Regions from separate parts of the Streptomyces sp. NPDC002104 genome, predicted to be linked through region 1. Evidence: riboswitches for the same ligand, from Rfam matches in the RefSeq annotation. Region 1 holds a riboswitch; the other holds the start of a gene.
The links. A riboswitch is a leader RNA that binds a small molecule or an ion and turns the genes downstream of it on or off. The one in region 1 is predicted to bind glycine.
Positions count from the first base shown of each region.

Region 2: another riboswitch for glycine. It lies ahead of gcvP (aminomethyl-transferring glycine dehydrogenase); the one in region 1 lies ahead of gcvT (glycine cleavage system aminomethyltransferase GcvT).

Region 1 covers NZ_JBSFDF010000028.1:36,245-40,449, forward strand. Annotated here, with positions in the region: gene glyA (serine hydroxymethyltransferase) at 1-788, opposite strand, end outside; gene gcvH (glycine cleavage system protein GcvH) at 803-1,183, opposite strand; gene gcvT (glycine cleavage system aminomethyltransferase GcvT) at 1,289-2,404, opposite strand; glycine riboswitch at 2,588-2,691, opposite strand; gene ACWCP2_RS23040 (AAA family ATPase) at 2,910-3,593, shown strand; gene ACWCP2_RS23045 (enhanced serine sensitivity protein SseB) at 3,768-4,205, shown strand, end outside.
Region 2 covers NZ_JBSFDF010000076.1:11,317-15,521, reverse strand. Annotated here, with positions in the region: gene gcvP (aminomethyl-transferring glycine dehydrogenase) at 1-2,320, opposite strand, end outside; glycine riboswitch at 2,519-2,617, opposite strand; gene ACWCP2_RS35815 (PRC-barrel domain-containing protein) at 2,736-3,101, shown strand; gene ACWCP2_RS35810 (DNA polymerase IV) at 3,881-4,205, opposite strand, start outside.

The DNA of each region.
Region 1 (4,205 bases):
TCCAGCGGGCCGCCCTGCTGACCCGGGAAGACCGCGGAGTTGATCTTCTTGGCCAGCTCCTGCGTCGACAGGATGACACCGCCGCGCGGACCGCCGAGGGTCTTGTGCGTGGTGGTGGTGACGACGTGGGCGTGCGGCACCGGGTTCGGGTGCAGACCCGCGGCGACCAGGCCGGCGAAGTGCGCCATGTCGACCATCAGGTACGCGCCGACCTCGTCCGCGATGCGGCGGAAGGCGGCGAAGTCGAGCTGGCGCGGGTAGGCGGACCAGCCCGCGACGATCAGCTGCGGCTTGGACTCCTTGGCGAGGCGCTCGACCTCGGCCATGTCGACCTCGCCGGTCTCGTCGACGTGGTACGGGACCACGTTGTAGAGCTTGCCGGAGAAGTTGATCTTCATGCCGTGGGTCAGGTGACCGCCGTGGGCCAGGTTCAGGCCCATGATCGTGTCGCCCGGCTTGATCAGCGCGAACATCGCGGCCGCGTTGGCCTGCGCGCCCGAGTGGGGCTGCACGTTCGCGGCCTCGGCGCCGAAGAGCGCCTTGATGCGGTCGATCGCGATCTGCTCGACCACGTCGACGTGCTCACAGCCGCCGTAGTAGCGGCGGCCGGGGTAGCCCTCGGCGTACTTGTTGGTCAGGACCGAGCCCTGGGCCTCCATGACGGCGACCGGAGCGAAGTTCTCCGACGCGATCATTTCCAGGGTGGACTGCTGGCGCACGAGTTCGGCGTCGACGGCGGCGGCGACGTCCGGGTCGAGCTCGTGGAGGGGAGTGTTCAGTACAGACATCAGGGTTCCCTGGGTCAGTTGCCGGCGGTGAGCTTGGCGTACTCGTCCTCGGAGAGCAGGTCGGCCGGCTCCTCCGTGACGCGTACCTTGAAGAGCCAGCCGCCCTCGAACGGAGCCGAGTTCACGAGCGCCGGGTCGTCGACGACGTCCTGGTTGAACTCGGTGATCTCGCCGGTGACGGGGGAGTACAGGTCGCTGACCGACTTGGTCGACTCCAGCTCGCCGCAGGTCTCGCCCGCGGTCACGGTGTCGCCGACGGCGGGAAGCTGGGCGTAGACGACGTCACCGAGCGCGTTGGCCGCGAACTCCGTGATGCCGACCGTCGAGACGCCGTCGACGGCGTCCGACAGCCACTCGTGCTCCTTGCTGAAACGCAGCTGCTGGGGGTTGCTCATGACCTGATTCTCCTGGATGCGGGGGAGTGGATACGAACGGTGGTCGTGCGGGACCGGCGCGAAGCCCCGGCCGGCGGTCAGGCGCGGTACGAGTGCGGTACGGGGCTACTTCTGCCGCTTGTAGAACGGCAGGGCCACGACCTCGTACGCCTCATGCGTACCGCGAATGTCCACGCCGACGCCGGAGGTGCCGGGCGCGGCGTGCGCCGCGTCGACGTAGGCCATCGCGATCGGCTTGCCCAGCGTCGGTGACGGGGCGCCCGAGGTGACCTCGCCGACGACCTGGCCGTCGAAGGTCACGGCGAAGCCGGCGCGCGGAACGCGGCGGCCCTCGGCGATCAGGCCGACCAGCTTGCGCGGCGCCTTGGAGGCGGCGCGCTCGGCGGCGGCCTCCAGGGCGGCGCGGCCGACGAAGTCGCCCTCCTTCTCGAACTTCACGACCCGGCCCAGACCCGCGTCGAACGGGGTGAGGGAGGTGGTCAGCTCGTGCCCGTACAGCGGCATGCCCGCTTCCAGGCGCAGGGTGTCGCGGCAGGACAGGCCGGCCGGGACCAGGCCGACGCCCTCGCCCGCCTTGGTCAGCGCCTGCCACAGCTCCACGGCGTGCTCGGGCGAGACGAACAGCTCGAAGCCGTCCTCACCGGTGTAGCCGGTACGCGCGATCAGCGCGGGCACCCCGGCGACCGTGCCGGGCAGGCCGGCGTAGTACTTCAGCCCGTCCAGGTCGGCGTCGGTGAGGGAGGCGAGGATGCCGGGGGACTGCGGACCCTGCACCGCGAGCAGCGCGTACGCGTCGCGGTCGTCGCGGACCTCGGCGTCGAAGCCGGCGGCGCGCTCGGTGATCGCGTCCAGGACCACCTGCGCGTTGGAGGCGTTCGCGACGACCATGAACTCGGTCTCGCCCAGGCGGTAGACGATCAGGTCGTCGAGGATCCCGCCGTCCTCCTGGCAGATGTGCGTGTAGCGGGCACGGCCGACGCCGACGGTGGAGATGTTGCCGACCAGCGCGTAGTCCAGGACCTTGACGGCCTCCGGGCCGGTCAGGGTGATCTCGCCCATGTGGGAGAGGTCGAAGAGTCCGGCGCTGGTGCGGACGGCGTTGTGCTCGTCGCGCTCGCTCCCGTACCGCAGGGGCATGTCCCAGCCCGCGAAATCGGTCATGGTCGCACCGAGGGAACGGTGCAGCGCATCGAGGGCGGTCAGGCGGGGGGCAGTGCTCATGGGTGTGGCTCCCGGGTCCCAGGGCATGACATGACGAGGAGGAGTTCCTCCCCATCTGTCATCGGAACCTGAGAGGTTCGCCGAGAGTTCCCCGCTTCCAGGGGAGGCCATCGACTTGCACCTTGGGTGGAACCGTCGCCGGGGCCCTCAGGGGCGCCTGCGCGGCTCGCTTTTCAGATCTGCCTCATCCACGCGGTACGGGGCCTGAGAGATTCAAGGGAGGTACTTGCTCCTTCGGCGCCCGGGCACCGCCTTGCGGCGTGCCGGGACTCTCCCGCGCGGATTCAAGCGGCCGGTATGCAGTTAGGTGTCCAGATGGCGCACATCATTGCACGAGGTGCGGCCGAATGGGGGAGGGGGGCGGCAGGTGGGGCGGACCGGGAGCGGGCGGGGAACGGAGCCGGAGCGGGCCCGGAGCGGAACCGGGGGCCCCGGATTACCGTCTCTTTACACTCAGGGGGAACGGGTCCGGGCGGCCCGGGGCGGGGGAGGGGAGGCGAGCACTGTGCGGAGATTCGGAGTACTGGCGGCGACGGGCACCGCGGCCGTCGAGGACGCGGTGGCCGGCGTGCCGCCGCAGCGCGGGGCCGTACGGGATCCGGCGGCGGGGACGCCGGCGGAGCCCGGGGCGGTACGGGACCTGCGCGGGGCCGAGGGCCCCCGGCGGCTCCGGTTCGCCGCGGGGGACGTCGTGGTGGTCTCCGGACTGCCCGGCGGCGGCAAGAGCACCCTGATCAAGCGGGCCGCGGAGGGCGGCGGCATCGACTCCCAGGACGCCCGCGAGCGGTGGGAGCGCCGGATGCCGGCCGCCCTGCCCTACGCGGTGTACCGGCCCGCGGTCCGGATCGCCCACTACTGGGGCCTGTGGCGGGTGCTGCGCTCCGGGGCCCCGGCCGTCGTCCACGACTGCGGTACGCAGAGCTGGGTCCGGGCGCTGCTGGCCTCCGCGGCCCGGCGGCGCGGCCGCGTGCTGCACCTGGTGCTGCTGGACACCACCCCCGAGGAGGCCCGGGCCGGGCAGGCCGCGCGGGGCCGGGGGGTGTCGGCGTACGCCTTCGCCCGGCACCGCGGCGCCGTGGCCCGGCTGCTGCGCGAGGCCGAGGCGGGCCGCCCGCCGGCCGGCTGCGCGTCGGTGACCCTGCTGGACCGCCCGGCGGCGTCGCGGCTGACGTCGATCGGCTTCCGCTAGCGGCGCGGTTCGTACGGGCACGCGGGGGCGCCGTACGAGGAAGCCGTACGAGGAAGGCAGTCCGGGCCGCCGTGCGGGCGGCCCCCGGCGGGGGTGTCGCAGGCGCCCGTTAATCTCGGGACGCTCGGGCCGGGAACCCCGGGCCGAGACCAAGGCAAGCGAGTGGAGACGTACATGTGGCCGGGTAACGAGCTGGAGCAGGTGCTCGGGGCGGCGCTCGGACAGGCGGACGCCGGGGGGCGGATCCTGGAGGTCCTCGGGCGGAGCGATCTGTGGATCCCGCTGCCGGGCGGGGTGAACAGCCTGAGCCTGCCCACGATGGACATCGACGGCGCCGCCTACGTGCCCGTCTACAGCTCCGAGGAGCAGTTCCGCGCCTGCGTCGGCCCCGGCATGGACTTCGCCGTCGCCCCCGCCGCGGACTTCGCCCGGGGCCTGCCCCCGCAGCTCGGCGTCGCGGTCAACCCGGAGGGATCCGTCGGCGTGCCGCTGCCCCCGCAGGCCGTCGCCGAACTGTGCCGCACCGGCCGCAGCCCGCTCGACGGGCCGGCCGGCGGTGGCCGGGTCCGGCTCTACGAGCCCGACTGGCAGGAGGACCCGGTCGAGTTCCTG
Region 2 (4,205 bases), on a different contig from region 1:
TCAGGCGCACGTACGACCAGGAGATCGGCAGGATGCCCGCCGAGCCCCACGGAGCGGCCGAGATCGGGCCGACGCCCGTCTCCGGACCGGCCGTCGGCTGGAGCGGGTGGTTCGGGAGGTACGGGGCCAGGTGCGCCCGGACACCGACCGGGCCGACGCCCGGGCCGCCGCCGCCGTGCGGGATGCAGAAGGTCTTGTGCAGGTTCAGGTGCGAGACGTCGCCGCCGAAGTGACCCGGCTTGGCCAGGCCCACCAGGGCGTTGAGGTTGGCGCCGTCCACGTAGACCTGGCCGCCGGCGTCGTGCACCTGGGCGCAGATGTCGGCGACGTGCTCCTCGAACACACCGTGCGTGGAGGGGTACGTGATCATCAGCACGGCGAGCTCGTCGCGGTACTGCTCGATCTTCGCGCGCAGGTCGTCCGCGTCCACCTCGCCGTCGTCGGCGGTCTTGACGACGACCACCTTCATGCCGGCCATCACGGCGCTCGCGGCGTTGGTGCCGTGCGCGGAGGACGGGATGAGACAGACGGTGCGCTGCTCGTCGCCGTTCGCCCGGTGGTAGGCGCGGACGGCCAGCAGGCCGGCGAGCTCGCCCTGGGAGCCGGCGTTCGGCTGAATGGAGACCTTGTCGTAGCCGGTGACCTCGCAGAGACGTTCCTCCAGCTCAGTGATGAGCGTGAGGTACCCCTCGGCCTGCTCGACCGGGGCGAACGGGTGCAACTGGCCGAATTCGGGCCAGGTGACCGACTCCATCTCGGTGGTCGCGTTGAGCTTCATGGTGCAGGAGCCCAGCGGGATCATGCCGCGGTCCAGCGCGTAGTCCTTGTCGGAGAGCTTGCGCAGGTAGCGCAGCATCGCCGTCTCGGACCGGTGCTGGTGGAAGACCGGGTGCGTCAGGTACTCGTCCGTACGCAGCAGCCCCTCGGGCAGCGCGTCGGCGGTGTCGGCGTCCAGCGCCTCGATGTCCGCGGTGACGCCGAAGGCGGCCCAGACGGCCTCGACGTCGGCGCGCAGGGTCGTCTCGTCGCAGGCCATGGAGACGAGGTCGCCGTCGACCTGGAAGAGGTTGACGCCACCCTCGCGGGCGGCGGCCACGACCTCGGCGACCCGGCCCGGAACCCGCACGGTCAGGGTGTCGAAGTACGAGCCGTGCACGACCTCGACACCGCCGGCCTTCAGGCCCGCGGCCAGCAGGTTGGCGTAGCGGTGGGTGCGGCGGGCGATCGTCCGCAGCCCGTCCGGGCCGTGGTAGACGGCGTACATGCCGGCCATGACGGCGAGGAGCACCTGCGCGGTGCAGATGTTGCTGGTGGCCTTCTCGCGGCGGATGTGCTGCTCACGGGTCTGCAGCGCGAGGCGGTAGGCCTTGTTGCCGTCCGCGTCCACGGAGACGCCGACGAGGCGGCCGGGCAGCGAGCGGGCGTGCTTGGCCTGGACGGCCATGTAGCCGGCGTGCGGTCCGCCGAAGCCCATCGGGACGCCGAAGCGCTGGGTGGTGCCGACGGCGATGTCCGCGCCGAGCTCGCCCGGGGAGGTCAGCAGGGTCAGGGCGAGCAGGTCCGCGGAGACGGCGACGATGGCGCCGAGACCGTGCGCCTGCTCGATGACCGGCTTGATCTCCCGCACGGCGCCGGAGGCGCCGGGGTACTGCAGGAGCACGCCGTAGACGCCGCGCTCGGCGATCTCAGCCGGAATCCCCTCGCTGAGATCGGCGACGACGACCTCGATGCCGATCGGCTCGGCGCGGGTCTGGATCACCGCGATGGTCTGCGGCAGCGCGTCGGCGTCGACGAGGAAGACGTTGCCCTTGGCCTTGCCCACGCGGCGGGCCAGGGTCATGGCCTCGGCGGCGGCGGTGCCCTCGTCGAGCAGCGACGCGCCGGAGGTCGGCAGACCGGTCAGTTCGGCGACCACGGTCTGGAAGTTCAGCAGGGCTTCGAGGCGGCCCTGGGAGATCTCCGGCTGGTACGGCGTGTACGCCGTGTACCAGGCCGGGTTCTCCATGACGTTGCGCAGGATCACGGGCGGCGTGAAGGTGCCGTAGTACCCCAGTCCGATCATGGACGAGAGGACCTGATTGCGGTCGGCGAGCTCACGCAGCTCGGCGAGCACCTCGGCCTCGGTCCGCGCCTCGGGCAGGTTCAGCGCGGCGGTGGTCTTGATCACATCCGGCACCGCGGCGGCGGTGAGCTCGTCCAGCGAGCCGTAGCCCACATGGGCGAGCATCTTCGCCTGCGCCTCGGCGTCCGGGCCGATGTGGCGCTGCTCGAAGGGGATGCCTCGCTCCAGCTGGGAGAGCGGAATGCGGTTGGCGGTCATGTACGGAGGCCTCCTGGTCGTACGACCTGCGAGGGGCACCACGGCGCGGGCACCCGGACGGCCTCCCCCTCTGTCATCACAACCTGAGAGCTTCACCGGGCCACGCGGGGATCGCCCACGAGATCCGGCTTTCACCGTCGGTGAGGAGAGGGACCGGCACTGCGCGCCCGGTACCCGCCCCTGCTTTCCAGAGTGGCCTCACCACGTGCGGTACGTATGCCTGAGAGATTCCGGGGAGGATTTGCTCCTTCGGCGCCTCCGACTCACTCTTTCGGAGGACTCTCCCGCACAGGGTCAACAGCCATCACCCAGCCTACCAGCGAGGATCTGGGCACCTCCCTCGAGTGGCCCCCTCTCCGGAAATGCACTTTTGTAGTCATTACGGAGGAGTTGCGCCCAATGGAGGGACCGGACCGTGCAGACCGACATCGATCCCCGCAGCCTGATCGGCCGCAAGGCGTTCGACCGCAATGGCACCAAGATCGGCACCGTCGACGAGGTCTACCTCGACGATGCCACGGGCGTCCCGGAATGGGCCGCCGTACGCACCGGCCTCTTCAGCCGGGACGCCTTCGTCCCGCTGGAGCCCAGCGAGATGGTGGGCGACACCCTGCACGTGCCCTTCGAACGCTCCCTCATCAGGGACGCCCCCGACTTCGGCGTCGGCCGCCACCTCTCCCCCGAACAGGAGCTGCAGCTCTACCACCACTACGGCCTGGACCTGGCCCTCCCGTCCGACTTCCACCACGACTTCGGCCACACGTCCCCCGACCCCCAATAGCCCGCCCCGATCCGGACCGCACCGCCCCGCACCACCGGGCCTCCCCCACCGGAACCCCACTCTCCGGACGCCCCCGGGTACAGCGGCAGCCCCGGCACGGTCCGCTGCCGGGGCACACCCGCGTACGCACCGGAACACCACACCGGCCCGGCACAGTCCCTCGCCGGACGCACCCTCGCGCGTACGCACCAGACCACGACGCCCCGGCAGTCCGCTGCCGGGGCACACCTGCGCGCGCACCCGAGCACCACGCCGGCCCGGCACAGTCCCTTGCCGGACGCACCCTCGCGCATAAGCGCCAGAACACCACGACGGCCCGGCAGTCCGCTGCCGGGACACACCTGCGCGCGCACCCGAGCACCACGCCAGCCCGGCACAGTCCAATGCCGGGGCACACCTGCGTACGCACCCGCGCACCACGACGGCCCGGCACAGTCCCTTGCCGAGCGCACCCTCGCGTGCACGCCACGGCGGCCCGGCACAGTCCGCTGCCGGGGCACACCTGCGCGCGTAAACCAGAGCACCACGGCGCCCCGGCACGGTTCGCTGCCGAGGTGCACCTTTATGCGCACGCACGCGAAACCACGGCAGTGCGCCGGGGCACGGCACCGCTGGGCCAGCGGTGGCCGGACCGGAACGGGCCTCAAGACGCCCGACTCGCTGCTTCCTGGTCTCGGCTCCCGCTCCCGGCGCCCGCTCCCCGCCGACCAGCCCGGGCAGCGGGTCACCCCTCGCCGCGCAGCCGGGCACATGCCGGCACAGCAGCCTGAAGCGACCTCTCAGGCTCGCTCCGGAGCAGTCGAACCCCCGACCCCCATGGCCTGGTCCCCGACCAGCGGCATCGGATCGGACGGCTCCAGCTCAGGATCGTCCACCAGGAACGTCCGGACCCGGCCCGGCTGGGATCCGGGCTGCTCGAACCGTACGGTCACCCGCCCGACGCCACTGCCCTGCACCCACCCCGGCCCGTACACCGCATGCCGCACATCGCTCCCGGCCGGCCACCGCCGCTGAACCACCCCTTCAACGCCCCCCGGCACCACGCCGCCCCCAGCCCCCTCCCCTTGCCGCACCCCCGGCCCCTGACCCGGCTCCGGATCGCGC